DNA from 2 places in the Cytobacillus sp. FSL K6-0129 genome. Region 2 is predicted to be linked to the other one. Evidence: a T-box and tRNA genes for the amino acid it is inferred to sense, from the RefSeq annotation. Region 2 holds a T-box; the other holds one or more tRNA genes.
What was found. The T-box of region 2 lies ahead of trpS (tryptophan--tRNA ligase). A T-box ahead of a tRNA ligase gene usually reads a tRNA of that ligase, here a tRNA-Trp.

Region 1 (8,276 bases), 280 kb from region 2:
ATAATACCCTGCTATCAAATGTTATTAATTGTATAATCAAGTTGAGGTGATATCCCATGAAAAATATGGATTATCGTCAATGAAAATATACTCGGAATTATCAAGTTGTAAACAATAGGTGCTTTAGGTGTGAAACAGAGCTAACTTATTCGAACCCAACCATTAAGATTGGAAGCCAAATTGTCATAAATGCAAAGGTACTTACCTGTCCTATTTGTTTTAAAAATGATAACGGGGGAATTCTACGATGAAATTTAAAGATTTTCTTATGAAGGAGTATCAGATTGGTGAAAAGTCTGCTCGTGACTATGAAGGCCGTTTAAATGGATTAATCAATAAAGGCATCTATAAGGGTGAGAGTCAAATTACTAACATTATGAGAGAAACTATTGAAAAAGAATTTTCAAAGTCTGAAGCACATTACCTCCTTACCATAGAACGCTACATAGCATTCCAAGAAAGAATTCTTAAAAAAAGAGAAAAATTAATAATTAGTTACTCATTGATGCGCTTAGGGACCATTTTGTGTAAAACATAGATGCAACTTACATCTAAATAAATCAATGTCATCAAGGGATTTCTATGTGTAAAATTTGTGTAAAAAGAAATCAATTCTTATCGTTTTCTATCGTGTTCTCAAAAAAGAGAAAAGCTCACAAACCTTGATAAATCAACATTTGTGAGCTTTTAACGTTTTTTAAAATGGACGTATTTGAACGTCAGAATACCGGTGGTCGGGGTCGAACCGACACTCCTTACGGAACACGATTTTGAGTCGTGCGCGTCTGCCAATTCCGCCACACCGGCAAATATTCTTTTATTTAATTATGGTGCCGAGGACCGGAATCGAACCGGTACGGTAGTCACCTACCGCAGGATTTTAAGTCCTGTGCGTCTGCCAGTTCCGCCACCCCGGCATGAGGTGTATAAAAATGAGTGAATATGTATTGGAGGCGGCAACCGGATTTGAACCGGTGGTGAAGGTTTTGCAGACCTCTGCCTTACCACTTGGCTATGCCGCCATCAATATAAATAACTACTTGGAGCGGAAGACGGGATTCGAACCCGCGACCCTCACCTTGGCAAGGTGATGTTCTACCACTGAACTACTTCCGCAGATCTGGCTGGGCTAGCAGGGTTCGAACCTGCGAATGACGGAATCAAAATCCGTTGCCTTACCACTTGGCTATAGCCCATTTGTATATTCTATGCATGAAAGCAAAAAATGTGAATTTAAAATAATGGGGCGGCTGATGGGAATCGAACCCACGAATGTCGGAACCACAATCCGATGCGTTAACCACTTCGCCACAACCGCCATAATTGGCAGGGGTAGTAGGAATCGAACCCACATCAAAGGTTTTGGAGACCTTCGTTTTACCATTAAACTATACCCCTAGATGGTGGAGGGGGGCAGATTCGAACTGCCGAACCCGAAGGAGCGGATTTACAGTCCGCCGCGTTTAGCCACTTCGCTACCCCTCCATAAAAAACAATGCCGGCCAGAGGACTTGAACCCCCAACCTACTGATTACAAGTCAGTTGCTCTACCAATTGAGCTAGGCCGGCAAATGGTGGCTCAGGACGGAATCGAACCGCCGACACAAGGATTTTCAGTCCTTTGCTCTACCGACTGAGCTACTGAGCCAAAACTTATACGTTTTACAATATGTTTTAAATTAATTTGTGTGAATTTATGTAGTGGCGGTCCGGACGGGACTCGAACCCGCGACCTCCTGCGTGACAGGCAGGCATTCTAACCAACTGAACTACCGGACCAAATTGCGGGGGCAGGATTTGAACCTGCGACCTTCGGGTTATGAGCCCGACGAGCTACCGGACTGCTCCACCCCGCGATAATATGAATGGTGGAGGATGACGGGATCGAACCGCCGACCCTCTGCTTGTAAGGCAGATGCTCTCCCAGCTGAGCTAATCCTCCAAAATGGTGACCCCTACGGGATTCGAACCCGTGTTACCGCCGTGAAAGGGCGGTGTCTTAACCGCTTGACCAAGGGGCCAATTTATATGTTTAATGGCGGAGAGCAAGGGATTTGAACCCTTGAGACGGCTATAAACCGCCTACACGATTTCCAATCGTGCTCCTTCGGCCAGCTCGGACAGCTCTCCATTGGCTCCGCAGGTAGGATTCGAACCTACGACCGTTCGGTTAACAGCCGAATGCTCTACCACTGAGCTACTGCGGAATAATTTAATAGTATGTATGCCCGGCAACTTCCTACTCTCACAAGGGGACAGCCCCTAACTACCATCGGCGCTTTAGAAGCTTAACTTCCGTGTTCGGTATGGGAACGGGTGTGACCTTCTCGCTATCGCCACCGGACTTTTTAAAGACATATATTATTATAACGTCTTTAATAAAATTTTCAAGAGAAATTTTAAATCATTCTCTGAAAACTAGGTAATGTTGAAGAAGATTGTTTTGAGTAATCGCCTGAATGCGTGCTGACGCGACTACTTACGTAGTGCTGTCTAGCTGCGGCGGCTTGAAGCCGCCCGCATTTCGTATTGTCCAGCTACAGCGCCTAGATAGGCGCTTTCGCTTTTCGTTTTTGGTTAAGTCCTCGATCGATTAGTATTAGTCAGCTGCATGTGTCGCCACACTTCCACCTCTAACCTATCAACCTGATCATCTTTCAGGGATCTTACTAGCTTGCGCTATGGGAAATCTCATCTCGAGGGGGGCTTCATGCTTAGATGCTTTCAGCACTTATCCCTTCCGCACATAGCTACCCAGCGATGCCTTTGGCAAGACAACTGGTACACCAGCGGTGCGTCCATCCCGGTCCTCTCGTACTAAGGACAGCTCCTCTCAAATTTCCTGCGCCCACGACGGATAGGGACCGAACTGTCTCACGACGTTCTGAACCCAGCTCGCGTACCGCTTTAATGGGCGAACAGCCCAACCCTTGGGACCGACTACAGCCCCAGGATGCGATGAGCCGACATCGAGGTGCCAAACCTCCCCGTCGATGTGGACTCTTGGGGGAGATAAGCCTGTTATCCCCGGGGTAGCTTTTATCCGTTGAGCGATGGCCCTTCCATGCGGAACCACCGGATCACTAAGCCCGACTTTCGTCCCTGCTCGACTTGTAGGTCTCGCAGTCAAGCTCCCTTGTGCCTTTACACTCTACGAATGATTTCCAACCATTCTGAGGGAACCTTTGGGCGCCTCCGTTACTCTTTAGGAGGCGACCGCCCCAGTCAAACTGCCCACCTGACACTGTCTCCCATCCCGATAAGGGATGTGGGTTAGAATTTCAATACAGCCAGGGTAGTATCCCACCGACGCCTCCACCGAAGCTAGCGCTCCGGCTTCTAAGGCTCCTACCTATCCTGTACAAGCTGTACCAAAATTCAATATCAGGCTACAGTAAAGCTCCACGGGGTCTTTCCGTCCTGTCGCGGGTAACCTGCATCTTCACAGGTACTATAATTTCACCGAGTCTCTCGTTGAGACAGTGCCCAGATCGTTACGCCTTTCGTGCGGGTCGGAACTTACCCGACAAGGAATTTCGCTACCTTAGGACCGTTATAGTTACGGCCGCCGTTTACTGGGGCTTCGATTCAAAGCTTCGCGTGAGCTAACCTCTCCTCTTAACCTTCCAGCACCGGGCAGGCGTCAGCCCCTATACTTCGCCTTGCGGCTTCGCAGAGACCTGTGTTTTTGCTAAACAGTCGCCTGGGCCTATTCACTGCGGCTCATCAAGGCTTTAACACCCTAATGAGCACCCCTTCTCCCGAAGTTACGGGGTCATTTTGCCGAGTTCCTTAACGAGAGTTCTCTCGCTCACCTTAGGATTCTCTCCTCGCCTACCTGTGTCGGTTTGCGGTACGGGCACCTTATTCCTCGCTAGAGGCTTTTCTTGGCAGTGTGGAATCAAGAACTTCGGTACTAAATTTCCCTCGCTATCACAGCTCAAGGTATATGACCATGGGATTTGCCTCATGGTCCCTCTAACTGCTTAGACGCACATCCAATAGTGCGCTTACCCTATCCTCCTGCGTCCCCCCATCACTCAAACAGAATACGGTGGTACAGGAATATCAACCTGTTGTCCATCGCCTACGCTTTTCAGCCTCGGCTTAGGTCCCGACTAACCCTGAGCGGACGAGCCTTCCTCAGGAAACCTTAGGCATTCGGTGGATGGGATTCTCACCCATCTTTCGCTACTCATACCGGCATTCTCACTTCTAAGCGCTCCACCAGTCCTTACGGTCTAGCTTCAACGCCCTTAGAACGCTCTCCTACCACTGAACATCAACGATGTTCAATCCACAGCTTCGGTGATACGTTTAGCCCCGGTACATTTTCGGCGCGGAGTCACTCGACCAGTGAGCTATTACGCACTCTTTAAATGGTGGCTGCTTCTAAGCCAACATCCTGGTTGTCTAAGCAACTCCACATCCTTTTCCACTTAACGTATACTTTGGGACCTTAGCTGGTGGTCTGGGCTGTTTCCCTCTTGACTACGGATCTTATCACTCGCAGTCTGACTCCCATGGATAAATCTTTGGCATTCGGAGTTTGTCTGAATTCGGTAACCCGATGAGGGCCCCTAGTCCAAACAGTGCTCTACCTCCAAGATTCTTACGCATGAGGCTAGCCCTAAAGCTATTTCGGAGAGAACCAGCTATCTCCAAGTTCGATTGGAATTTCTCCGCTACCCACACCTCATCCCCGCACTTTTCAACGTACGTGGGTTCGGGCCTCCATCCAGTGTTACCTGGACTTCACCCTGGACATGGGTAGATCACCTGGTTTCGGGTCTACGACCACATACTAAATTCGCCCTATTCAGACTCGCTTTCGCTACGGCTCCGTCTGTCCAACTTAACCTCGCATGTAATCGTAACTCGCCGGTTCATTCTACAAAAGGCACGCTATCACCCATTAACGGGCTCTAACTACTTGTAGGCACACGGTTTCAGGATCTCTTTCACTCCCCTTCCGGGGTGCTTTTCACCTTTCCCTCACGGTACTGGTTCACTATCGGTCACTAGGGAGTATTTAGCCTTGGGAGATGGTCCTCCCTGCTTCCGACGGGATTTCTCGTGTCCCGCCGTACTCAGGATCCACTCTGGAGGGAACGAAGTTTCAACTACAGGGCTTTTACCTCCTATGGCGGGCCTTTCCAGACCTCTTCGTCTATCTCGTTCCTTTGTAACTCCGTATAGAATGTCCTACAACCCCAAGAGGCAAGCCTCTTGGTTTGGGCTAATCCCGTTTCGCTCGCCGCTACTCAGGGAATCGCGTTTGCTTTCTCTTCCTCCGGGTACTTAGATGTTTCAGTTCCCCGGGTCTGCCTTCCATACCCTATGTATTCAGGTATGGATCCTATCCCATAACGGATAGGGGGTTTCCCCATTCGGAAATCTCCGGATCAAAGCTTACTTACAGCTCCCCGAAGCATATCGGTGTTAGTCCCGTCCTTCATCGGCTCCTAGTGCCAAGGCATTCACCGTGCGCCCTTATTAACTTAACCATTGTTCGGCTTGCGATAAGCTACGCATTTCGGCGTCAGCTCACTCGTCAACATCCTCATGTGCACAAGACGCACACTCCGGTGTTTCCTCGCTCGCTTCCTTGAACTGCTTGCTTCTCACAACCCTCACGGTTGTATGTTTTTAAAAAAAGTTTAGTATCTCTACTCTATTATATAGAGAGAAAATAACTAAGGTGGCGATTACTCGGTAATCTTCTTCATTACATTATCTAGTTTTCAAAGAACGATTGATGAATGGTAAGCTTTGGTATTCTCGTCAGCTTACGCTTCCTTGAATCCTTCGCTACTTTCACCTTATTTTGAGAGATTATACTCTCAAAACTGAACGAACAGTCTAACATCAAGTTAATTCCGTATATTCCTTAGAAAGGAGGTGATCCAGCCGCACCTTCCGATACGGCTACCTTGTTACGACTTCACCCCAATCATCTGTCCCACCTTAGGCGGCTGGCTCCAAAAGGTTACCCCACCGACTTCGGGTGTTACAAACTCTCGTGGTGTGACGGGCGGTGTGTACAAGGCCCGGGAACGTATTCACCGCGGCATGCTGATCCGCGATTACTAGCGATTCCGGCTTCATGTAGGCGAGTTGCAGCCTACAATCCGAACTGAGAATGGTTTTATGGGATTGGCTAAACCTCGCGGTCTTGCAGCCCTTTGTACCATCCATTGTAGCACGTGTGTAGCCCAGGTCATAAGGGGCATGATGATTTGACGTCATCCCCACCTTCCTCCGGTTTGTCACCGGCAGTCACCTTAGAGTGCCCAACTAAATGCTGGCAACTAAGATCAAGGGTTGCGCTCGTTGCGGGACTTAACCCAACATCTCACGACACGAGCTGACGACAACCATGCACCACCTGTCACTCTGTCCCCCGAAGGGGAAAGTCCTATCTCTAGGATTGTCAGAGGATGTCAAGACCTGGTAAGGTTCTTCGCGTTGCTTCGAATTAAACCACATGCTCCACCGCTTGTGCGGGCCCCCGTCAATTCCTTTGAGTTTCAACCTTGCGGTCGTACTCCCCAGGCGGAGTGCTTAATGCGTTTGCTGCAGCACTAAAGGGCGGAAACCCTCTAACACTTAGCACTCATCGTTTACGGCGTGGACTACCAGGGTATCTAATCCTGTTTGCTCCCCACGCTTTCGCGCCTCAGCGTCAGTTACAGACCAGAAAGTCGCCTTCGCCACTGGTGTTCCTCCAAATCTCTACGCATTTCACCGCTACACTTGGAATTCCACTTTCCTCTTCTGCACTCAAGTTCCCCAGTTTCCAATGACCCTCCACGGTTGAGCCGTGGGCTTTCACATCAGACTTAAGGAACCGCCTGCGCGCGCTTTACGCCCAATAATTCCGGACAACGCTTGCCACCTACGTATTACCGCGGCTGCTGGCACGTAGTTAGCCGTGGCTTTCTGGTTAGGTACCGTCAAGGTACCGGCAGTTACTCCGATACTTGTTCTTCCCTAACAACAGAGTTTTACGATCCGAAAACCTTCATCACTCACGCGGCGTTGCTCCGTCAGACTTTCGTCCATTGCGGAAGATTCCCTACTGCTGCCTCCCGTAGGAGTCTGGGCCGTGTCTCAGTCCCAGTGTGGCCGATCACCCTCTCAGGTCGGCTACGCATCGTCGCCTTGGTGAGCCGTTACCTCACCAACTAGCTAATGCGCCGCGGGCCCATCTGTAAGTGATAGCAGAACCATCTTTCAATCTAATTATATGTATAAATAGATATTATCCGGTATTAGCCCCGGTTTCCCGGAGTTATCCCAGTCTTACAGGCAGGTTGCCCACGTGTTACTCACCCGTCCGCCGCTAATCTTTGGGAGCAAGCTCCCTCAGATTCGCTCGACTTGCATGTATTAGGCACGCCGCCAGCGTTCGTCCTGAGCCAGGATCAAACTCTCCAATAAAGTGTTTGATTAGCTCATTTGCACCTATGGTGCTTTGTTGCTGATAAATCAGCTTTTTTAGAATTACGCTTGACGTTTTACGTTCGTTCAGTTTTCAAAGAACAATCTCGTTCGCTTTAGAAGCGACTTTCCAATAATAACATATCTATTATTATGGAGTCAATACTTTTTTAAATCATCCGTCGCGTTAGCTGTTTTTCATACAGTTATTAGCGACGGTTATTAATATATCATCATTTTTTTCCTGGGTCAACCACTTTTTGCTTTTTTAATATAATTTATTACAAACTGTAATATCGGTGTTTAATCCCTTTTCCTTTTGTTTCTTCACTAATCACTTTAATAAACCCTTTATCAATTAAGTATTCTAGTAGAATCACCAAATCCACTGAGTAGTGTCTCAGTTCTTTATGCTGGATGATTTCTTGAATTGTCCAAACTGATTGTTCTGCTAAAACTTCAAGTAAATGGCCAACTCCAGCCTTTGTTCGTGAATGAATTAAAAATTCACTAGCTAAAAATAATAGCTCTAACCTTTTCTCAAGCGGCTCATGACTTTGTACTAACTCTTCATAAAGTTTCATTATTTCTGGTTCCATATGGCGAATTTGATTCCACAATGTTACTTCTGGATGGAAACCATTTTCTATAATTGAAAGCCTTGCTAAATGATGCAAAGAATGAACAACATTATTATAAGCATCGAAATAATTCTGATTTTCAAACAAAGTTTTCCCATCTGTATATCTTCTTATCAGCTTAGCAAACTCTAGTCCCATTTTGAGCTTTCTGTCCTTGAAAGGGAATTCGTTTAATTTATCACGCAAGTTTCC
Region 2 (8,276 bases):
AATAATAAGTAGGACTATACCAAACATAGCAAGCTTATTTTTTCGGAATCTAATGAAGACATCTTTCCAAAATGAAAGACTTGGCTTCGAAATCTTTTCGGCATCATCTAATTGTGTGCCGACAACTTTGAATTTATCATTCGCACTTTGCATGATTTATTATTCTCCTTTCTTCCCAGCTAGTTTAATCCTTGGGTCGATGATTCCATACGCAATATCCACTAGGAGAATAGCTAATAGTAAAAGAATACTATAAAACACTGTCACACCCATTATTACTGTATAATCACGATTTGTAATACTTGTTACGAAGTGGAAACCTAACCCTGGAATACCGAAAATCTTCTCGATAACAAAGCTACCTGTTAAAACACCAGCAGTTAATGGTCCTAAATAAGTAACTACCGGAAGAAGAGCATTTCTCATTGCGTGCTTAACTGTAATTACTCCACCGCTCAAGCCTTTTGCTTTAGCAGTTTTAATATAATCATTTGCTAATACCTCAATCATACTAGATCGTGTGAGTCTTGCGATATAAGCCATCGGTCCTGCTGCAAGTGCAAGAGCTGGCAAAATGGTATGCATAAATGATTCCCAACGAGCTACCGGGAATATTTGCAGTTTTATTGCTAAGAAATATTGTAAAAATGTTGCCATAATGAATGATGGCACGGATATTCCTAAAACAGCAACAGCCATTGTTGAATAATCTTGCCATTTATTTTGCCTTAAAGCAGCGATTACACCAAATAAAACACCTAAGGCAACGGCAATTAGTATTGCTTGAAAGCCTAATACAAAAGATACAGGGAATCCTTCTGTGATCAAATCATTAACTGTTTGACTTTTGTATTTAAAAGATGGGCCAAAATCCCACGTTACTACATTGATTAGATAATCAAAATATTGTTGATACCATGGCTGATCTAAGCCATAATGTGCTTGTAAATTCGCTTCAATTTCTGGTGGTAGTTTCTTTTCTGAAGCAAACGGGTTTCCAGGTGCAATGCGCATAAGGAAAAATGTTGCCGTTACAATTAGCCATAATGAAATTATCATATATAACAGACGTTTTCCTATATATTTCGTCATTGTCCAACACCTCCAATTGATTTTACTGAGGTCAGTATGTCTACAACTGCAAAGCTCATAATAGATAATATAATACATTTTTACCATTAGAAGGATAATACCTATTACAAGAACGAAGGTATATAGGAAGTTTCATCCCATATACCTTACATTTAAAAGATCAAATTATTCAAAGTGAGCCCACTTAAATTGAACATCGCCTAATCCAGATACAAAAACATCATTTAGGTTATCATCTTTAACCCAGTTATTTGTATAGAAATAAATTGGTGCAACCGGCATTGCTTCCATAAAGATTGCCTCTGCATCCTTTAATAATTGTTGACGCTTTTCAGCATCTGTTTCAGTTTGTGATTGTTCAAGTAATTTTTGGAATTCAGGATCTTCCCAACCAGTGTTGTTATTTCCACCGTCAGCATCTTTGTACATTTCCAAGAAGTTCATAGCGTCATTGAAGTCACCTAACCAACCCATACGAGCAATTTGGAAGTCTCCACTATTTACACTATCAAGGAAAACATTCCACTCAGCATTATCTAGAGTTACATTAATTCCAAGATTTTCACTCCACATATCTTGAATGGCTTGAGCAATCTTTTGATGTGCTTCAGATGTGTTATAAGAAAGCTTGATTTCTGGTAATTCTGATGCATCGCTTAATCCTAATTCTTCAAGACCTTTATTTAAGAATTCTTTAGCAGTTTCAACATCATTATCAGGGAAGTACCCTTCTTCATTTTCTGGGAACATCGTAGGTGGAACGATTGCCATAGCTGGAAGTTGTTCCCCTTGTGAAATGTTATTAATAATTGAATCACGATTAATTGCGTGAGTTAAAGCTTTTCTAATATTTTCATTATCTAATGGTTCAATAGTAGTATTGAATTTGTAGTTATAAACACCGGCAATTGCTTGTGTTTCTAATCTACCATCATCTTTAAGTGCTTGCATTGCATCTGTTGGAAGAGCTCCTGTCGGAGAACCTGCCCAATCCAATTCACCATTATCAAACATAGATAATTCAGTATTTGGATCATTAATCATGTACATTTCAATTTTATCTAATTTTACAGTGTCTTTATCCCAATAAGTGTCGCTCTTTTCAAGAGTGATTTGGTCACTATGAGACCATTCAGCTAAGTGGAAAGGTCCGTTTGTCGTATAATTTTCACCAGCATCTGTTGCCCAGTCTGGATTTTCTTTTGCGATTTTACTATTTACTGGTAAATAAGTATAGAAAGCTGTTAGTTCAAGAAAGTAAGGTGTTGGGTTTGCTAATGTAACTTCTAAAGTTTTTTCATCTACAGCTTTAACGCCAACATCATCTAAGCTACCTTCTCCTGTGTTAGCAGCTTCTGCACCTTCAACATAATATAGTTGATATGCATATGTTGATTGATTAGCTGGGTCTAATGCCCATTTCCATGCATATTCGAAATCTTCTGCAGTTACAGGATCTCCATTTGACCATTGTGCATCTTCACGGATATTAAATGTGTATGTTTTTTGGTCTTCTGAGATTTCCCAATCTTCTGCCATAGCGGCTGCTGGTTTATCGTCTTGACCAATTCGAGTTAATCCTTCTAATACGTTACGAAGAACAGTACCAGAAGTAGAATCTTCAGCCAAACCTGGATTTAATGAAGGTGGTTCAGTATTAATATTTACTTTTAATTCTTGAGGTACATCACTACCTCCATCGCCACCATCTGCATTGTCATCGCCTCCGCCAGCGCAAGCTGCTAGAACCATGCTAGCTAAAAGTAGCATACTTAAAAAGATTGACCATCTTTTTTTCACGGTGAAACCCCCTATTTTTAATTCAAACGATTCTTCACAGAAATAACAGTTGTTCACATAGAGTAGATTGATGAAAAAATCAAACAATTTTTATTATAAAAAAAGAGTTGATTCCTTTATGCATACTAAGGAAAGTAAGTTTATTTTGATAGAACAAATTCCCTCTATTCAGATAATTCAGCTTGAATATTAAAATTTGTATCTATTAGACTACGATAAACTCACCTTTTCATCATTCCATCTACCTGTAACCGAACAAAATGTAATATGTTTGTAAAGATGTCGTTTGGTAGGTTTTATTATAGTTTCTTTAAAAGTTTATTTCAAGCCCGTTTTAAATAATCTAAATTATCTATATTTTTTCAAAAAAATGTCGAAACATGTATTATTATTGTCATGTAAGGGTTTTCATAAGTTTTATTGGTATATAACAAATAAAAATTTTTTTTGCTGTTATAACGCTCACTTGATTTACTTCTACATATATTATATTATGATTACAAATAAATAATACAAATTGCTGTGAGAAAAGAGTAGTACATTTAAGATGGTTTTAAGAGAGCTTATGGTAGGTGAGAATAAGCAACCTATTAAATCGAATGGACTTTTTGAGCATGAATATATCGATTCACGTTAGACTAACGTTATCTGTCTTTAAGAGATTCACATATGTGAATAATTAGGGTGGCACCGCGGACCATTCGTCCCTAGATTTTTTAGGGATGAGTGGTCTTTTTATATGCATTTCTCATAGCAAATAGGAGGATTATGATGAAAAAAACACTCTTTTCTGGTATTCAACCCAGTGGAACAATAACAATTGGTAACTATATCGGGGCATTAAGACAGTTTGTTGAGCTGCAAAATGAATATGATTGCTACTTTTGTATCGTCGATCAACATGCTATCACTGTTCCACAGGATCGCTTACAACTAAGAAACAATATCCGTAGCCTAGCAGCACTTTATGTTGCGGTAGGCTTAGATCCTAATAAGGCAACTCTATTCGTTCAATCCGAAGTACCTGCACATGCACAAGCCGCATGGATGTTACAATGTATTTCTTATATCGGTGAGTTAGAAAGAATGACGCAGTTTAAAGATAAATCTGCTGGTAAAGAAGCTGTCTCAGCAGGCTTATTAACCTACCCACCACTAATGGCTGGAGATATCCTATTATATGGTACAGATATTGTCCCGGTTGGAGAAGATCAGAAACAGCATTTAGAATTAACAAGAGACTTAGCAGAAAGATTCAACAAAAAATACAATGACATCTTTACGATTCCAGAAGTAAGCATTCCAAAAGTGGGCGCACGAATCATGTCACTTCAAGATCCAACGAAAAAAATGAGTAAATCTGACCCTAATAAAAAAGGATTTATCTCTATTTTGGATGAACCGAAACAAATTGAGAAGAAAATTAAAAGCGCTGTAACAGATTCTGATGGCATCGTTGCTTTTGACAAAGAGAATAAACCTGGCGTTTCAAATTTATTAACGATTTACTCGATATTCTCAGGTGAATCAATTGAAAATATTGTGAATAAATATGAAGGAAAAGGGTACGGTGATTTCAAAGGGGATTTAGCTACAGTAATTATTAGCCACTTAAAACCTATTCAAGATAAATATCATCATCTCATGGAATCAGCAGAATTAGATGAGATATTAGATGCAGGAGCAGAAAATGCCAATAAAGTTGCAGGTAAAATGGTTAAAAAGATGGAAAACGCTATGGGATTAGGAAGAAAAAGGAAATAAAAAAAGGGACGTTCAAATTAAATTGAGCGTCTCTTTTTGATTTAATTTACCTTTGAACCATTTTCCATTTCCCATAACTTTTCAAAAAAAGGTTGTCCTTTAATGATATTCTCACAAAATCTTTCATGTTTCTTAGACCAACCTATCTTACTGTCTTCATATAAATTCATCCATGCATCATGGAAACCCATTGATTGAATACTTTTATACTCTTCAGGCATCCATTCTGTAAACCAATAGCGAATTTCCGCTTCATTTTCTGAACTATGAAGTTGATCTAGTGCCATAAACATTAATTGTTTGAGCTGCCTTTCCTTCCTTGTCAGGCCTTTCATTAATTCTGGATCTGGAGAAAGAATGTGAAAACTTTTTAGACTCGGCTTTTGTTCAAAAGTATATTCCATTTCATCGTGATTAGAAATCATTTCATATGTAAGTTGTTCTTGTCTTGGTATCAATCTACTCTTTCGAATTGGAATATGATACCCTATTGTATCAACGGCCATAATGCTTATCCCATCAGTAATGACAAAACAATAATCCAATTGCACTCTTTCATGATTTTTTCTTAAATACGCTTTTTGATACACGTCATTCAATAGCTGTTGTGGTAATTCAGATAAATCATTTTCAATATAATGAAATAGTGCTGGTGTGATCCTTAGTAATGGTACTTGATCCAATAATTCAACTGCATCATCTTTTCGCCATTCATGAAATTGACAAACATTGTAACCATTCTCTTCCCCTTCAAACCAGTTCACCCAAACATCATGAAGATATAACATTTCCTAACCCCCACTCGCATGATTATTTGTCAATAAGTATGGGCAAACAACTCAGTTTTTATTCCTTTCTTTTACAATCTAATCCATTATTATTCTTTTTTTACCTTTGATTAGAAAGCAATTTGTACTTTATATTGAAATATACTTGATATATATAGCGTATTTATTATGGAAGTAAATGTTATAATATTCATTTATTATTCACTAAAATAAATATTAATATAATTTAGAATAAATAGTAAATAACTAAATCTTCCACTCATTACAAATCAAATAACCGATTTCTCCAAAAAAAAAAAAAAAAGAATACATTTACCTTAAAGGTCAATTGCATTCTTTTTCAGACTTACCGGCTAGGCCTTTACCTTCTAGATTTAGGGTTAAGAGCGTCTTTTATGCCTTCTCCAATGAAATTTATTGCTAGTATGGTGATTGTAATAGCTGCAGCGGGCGGTACCCAAATCCAAGTTTTATTCCTTAATACATCAGAATCACGTGCTTCAAATAACATATTACCCCAACTTGGTATATTAGCTGGTACACCAGACCCTAAAAAGCTTAAACCTGCTTCAGCCACAATTGTAACTGCCAACATTAAGGTTGCTTGAACAATGATTGTCGAAGCTACATTAGGTAATATATGCTTCCCAATAATCTTGATAGGTCTTGTTCCAATTGATTTCGCTGCTAAAACATATTCATTTTCTTTTTCTGATAAAAAACGACTGCGAACAATCCGAGCAACGCCACCCCAGCTTAATAAACTGATAACTAATATCAACGTCCAAACGCCAGAGACTTTCCCAACTAAAATGGTATTAAGAACAATAACAAAGACTAGAAATGGAAAGTTTAGTACAAAGTCTGTTATTCTCATAAATATTTGATCAATTTTTCCGCCATTGTATCCAGCAATTGCTCCGACTATTGTTCCGATAACAATAATAAATGTCATACATGATAAACCAATTAACAGTGATGTTCTCGCTCCATATACCATACGTGTAAATATATCTCTACCATTTGTATCTGTTCCGAACCAATGCTCCGCAGAAGGTGGCAAGTTCATCGACATAAAATTGATTCGTGTAATATCCTGTGTAGTAAATAGTGGGCCAAAAACCGCAATCAGTACAAATGAGACGAAAACAATTAAGCTAGTCATTGCAATTTTATTCTTGAGAAATTTTTTTCTCGCTAATTTCCAAGGAGAGAACTGCTTTTGTTTGTTTTCCATTAAAACTTGACCGTCTGTATTTAAAGATGCTTTAACCATATTTGCCTCCTATCCTAATCTAATTCTCGGATCAACAATGCCATAAAGTAAATCCGCAATTAGGTTACCTAATAAAGTTAAAAATGAAAGCAGCATGGTAATCGTCATTAACACAGCATAATCTCTTCTATCCACTGATTCCAAAAACAATAAACCTATACCTGGATAAGTAAAAATTGTTTCAGTGATAACCGCACCACCTATTAATGTAGCAATATCAAAACCTAAAAAAGTGATTAATGGTATCATTGAGTTTCGTAAAATATGTTTATTATAAATAGCAGATTCACTTGTGCCCTTTGCTCTAGCAGTACGTACAAAATCTTTACGGCTGTTTTCGATGACATCATTTCGTAAAAACTGCGTATAGGAAGCTGTCCCCATAAGACCAAGAATTAAAGCTGGTAGGAGCACATGATGCATTCTACTAACATAATAATCCCAAGTACCAGGTTGTAGCCCTACTTCAACAGATCCCGCAAACGGAAACCAACCTAGTTGAAAAGAGAAAAAGTAAATAGCTATTATTCCTGCAACAAAGGATGGAATAGCAAGACCTACATAATTGTAACCTGCAATTAGATTATCTCCCCATGTATATGGCTTTCTACCGGAATACATCCCCATAGCAAAAGCAAAAATATATGTAATTATAAGTGATACGATTGCCAAAAATATCGTATTTGGTAAACGGTCTACAATTAAATCAAACACAGGTATTTTATGTGCTGTCGAGTGTCCGAAGTCTCCTTGTACGAAATTTGTCACCCATCTGATATATTGAATAGGAATGGGATCATTGTATCCCAGTTTTTCTCTCATCTCTTCAATATATTCTGGATTTGTATTCGATGGGTCAATTTCACCCCCAAAAGGGTCCCCTGGCATAAACTTCGCCAGGGAAAAAACCACAATGGAAGTAAGGAATAACAACGGTATCATACCTAATATTCTGCGAAGTGAATATTGCAGCATGTTCCATTCTCCTTATCAATTAAAAGTTCGCGTGACGCTTATTCTGTAACATACCATTCATGAGTATTAGTTTGGAATCCAACCGCATTAATATGAACACCTTGTAAGCGTTTATTAATACCGTATAAATCTAAGTTTTCCCATAATGGAATAGCTGGTATTTCTTCATTGAATAGTTTTTGCCACTCTACATAAACTTCTTTACGATAGTCTTTATCAAACGCTTTTTCGCTCAATGCATCGTTCAGTAATTTATCGTTTTCCTCATTTACCCAACGACCAAAATTCCATTCCGCATTATTCGCCCATAACCCTGATGGATCTGGGTCAGAACCAGTGCTCCATGAGCCAAAGAATGCTTCTAATGCTTCATCATCTTCTGTTTTCATATCGTTATATAGGTTAAATTCGATTAATGACCCTGTCGCTAACTCTGTTTTTACACCGATATCATTCCAAGATTGAATAATCGCTTGAGAACGGCCTTCAAATGTAGCATTTCCTGCATAATGCCCAAAAGAAATTGAGAAAGGTTCTCCATCTGGATCTTCCACGAACCCATCTCCATCTACATCTTTATA

Region 1: it has a tRNA-Trp gene. The T-box ahead of trpS (tryptophan--tRNA ligase) is inferred to sense a tRNA for this amino acid. The anticodon was not compared.

What each region holds. Positions count from the first base shown of each region.
Region 1 is NZ_JBBOXM010000001.1:4,467,649-4,475,924, reverse strand. It holds gene MHI57_RS22815 (hypothetical protein) at 248-538, shown strand; tRNA gene MHI57_RS22810 (tRNA-Leu) at 726-807, opposite strand; tRNA gene MHI57_RS22805 (tRNA-Leu) at 829-917, opposite strand; tRNA gene MHI57_RS22800 (tRNA-Cys) at 949-1,022, opposite strand; tRNA gene MHI57_RS22795 (tRNA-Gly) at 1,042-1,116, opposite strand; tRNA gene MHI57_RS22790 (tRNA-Gln) at 1,122-1,196, opposite strand; tRNA gene MHI57_RS22785 (tRNA-His) at 1,243-1,318, opposite strand; tRNA gene MHI57_RS22780 (tRNA-Trp) at 1,325-1,398, opposite strand; tRNA gene MHI57_RS22775 (tRNA-Tyr) at 1,402-1,485, opposite strand; tRNA gene MHI57_RS22770 (tRNA-Thr) at 1,497-1,569, opposite strand; tRNA gene MHI57_RS22765 (tRNA-Phe) at 1,573-1,648, opposite strand; tRNA gene MHI57_RS22760 (tRNA-Asp) at 1,703-1,779, opposite strand; tRNA gene MHI57_RS22755 (tRNA-Met) at 1,783-1,856, opposite strand; tRNA gene MHI57_RS22750 (tRNA-Val) at 1,867-1,942, opposite strand; tRNA gene MHI57_RS22745 (tRNA-Glu) at 1,947-2,021, opposite strand; tRNA gene MHI57_RS22740 (tRNA-Ser) at 2,037-2,130, opposite strand; tRNA gene MHI57_RS22735 (tRNA-Asn) at 2,133-2,207, opposite strand; rRNA gene rrf (5S ribosomal RNA) at 2,227-2,344, opposite strand; rRNA gene MHI57_RS22725 (23S ribosomal RNA) at 2,574-5,507, opposite strand; rRNA gene MHI57_RS22720 (16S ribosomal RNA) at 5,895-7,443, opposite strand; gene MHI57_RS22715 (nucleotidyltransferase-like protein) at 7,725-8,276, opposite strand, start outside.
Region 2 is NZ_JBBOXM010000001.1:4,747,647-4,755,922, reverse strand. It holds gene MHI57_RS23965 (ABC transporter permease) at 1-153, opposite strand, end outside; gene MHI57_RS23960 (ABC transporter permease) at 160-1,092, opposite strand; gene MHI57_RS23955 (peptide ABC transporter substrate-binding protein) at 1,258-2,892, opposite strand; T-box leader at 3,406-3,604, shown strand; gene trpS (tryptophan--tRNA ligase) at 3,664-4,656, shown strand; gene MHI57_RS23945 (YjbA family protein) at 4,698-5,444, opposite strand; gene opp4C (oligopeptide ABC transporter permease) at 5,806-6,720, opposite strand; gene opp4B (oligopeptide ABC transporter permease) at 6,730-7,695, opposite strand; gene opp4A (oligopeptide ABC transporter substrate-binding protein) at 7,734-8,276, opposite strand, start outside.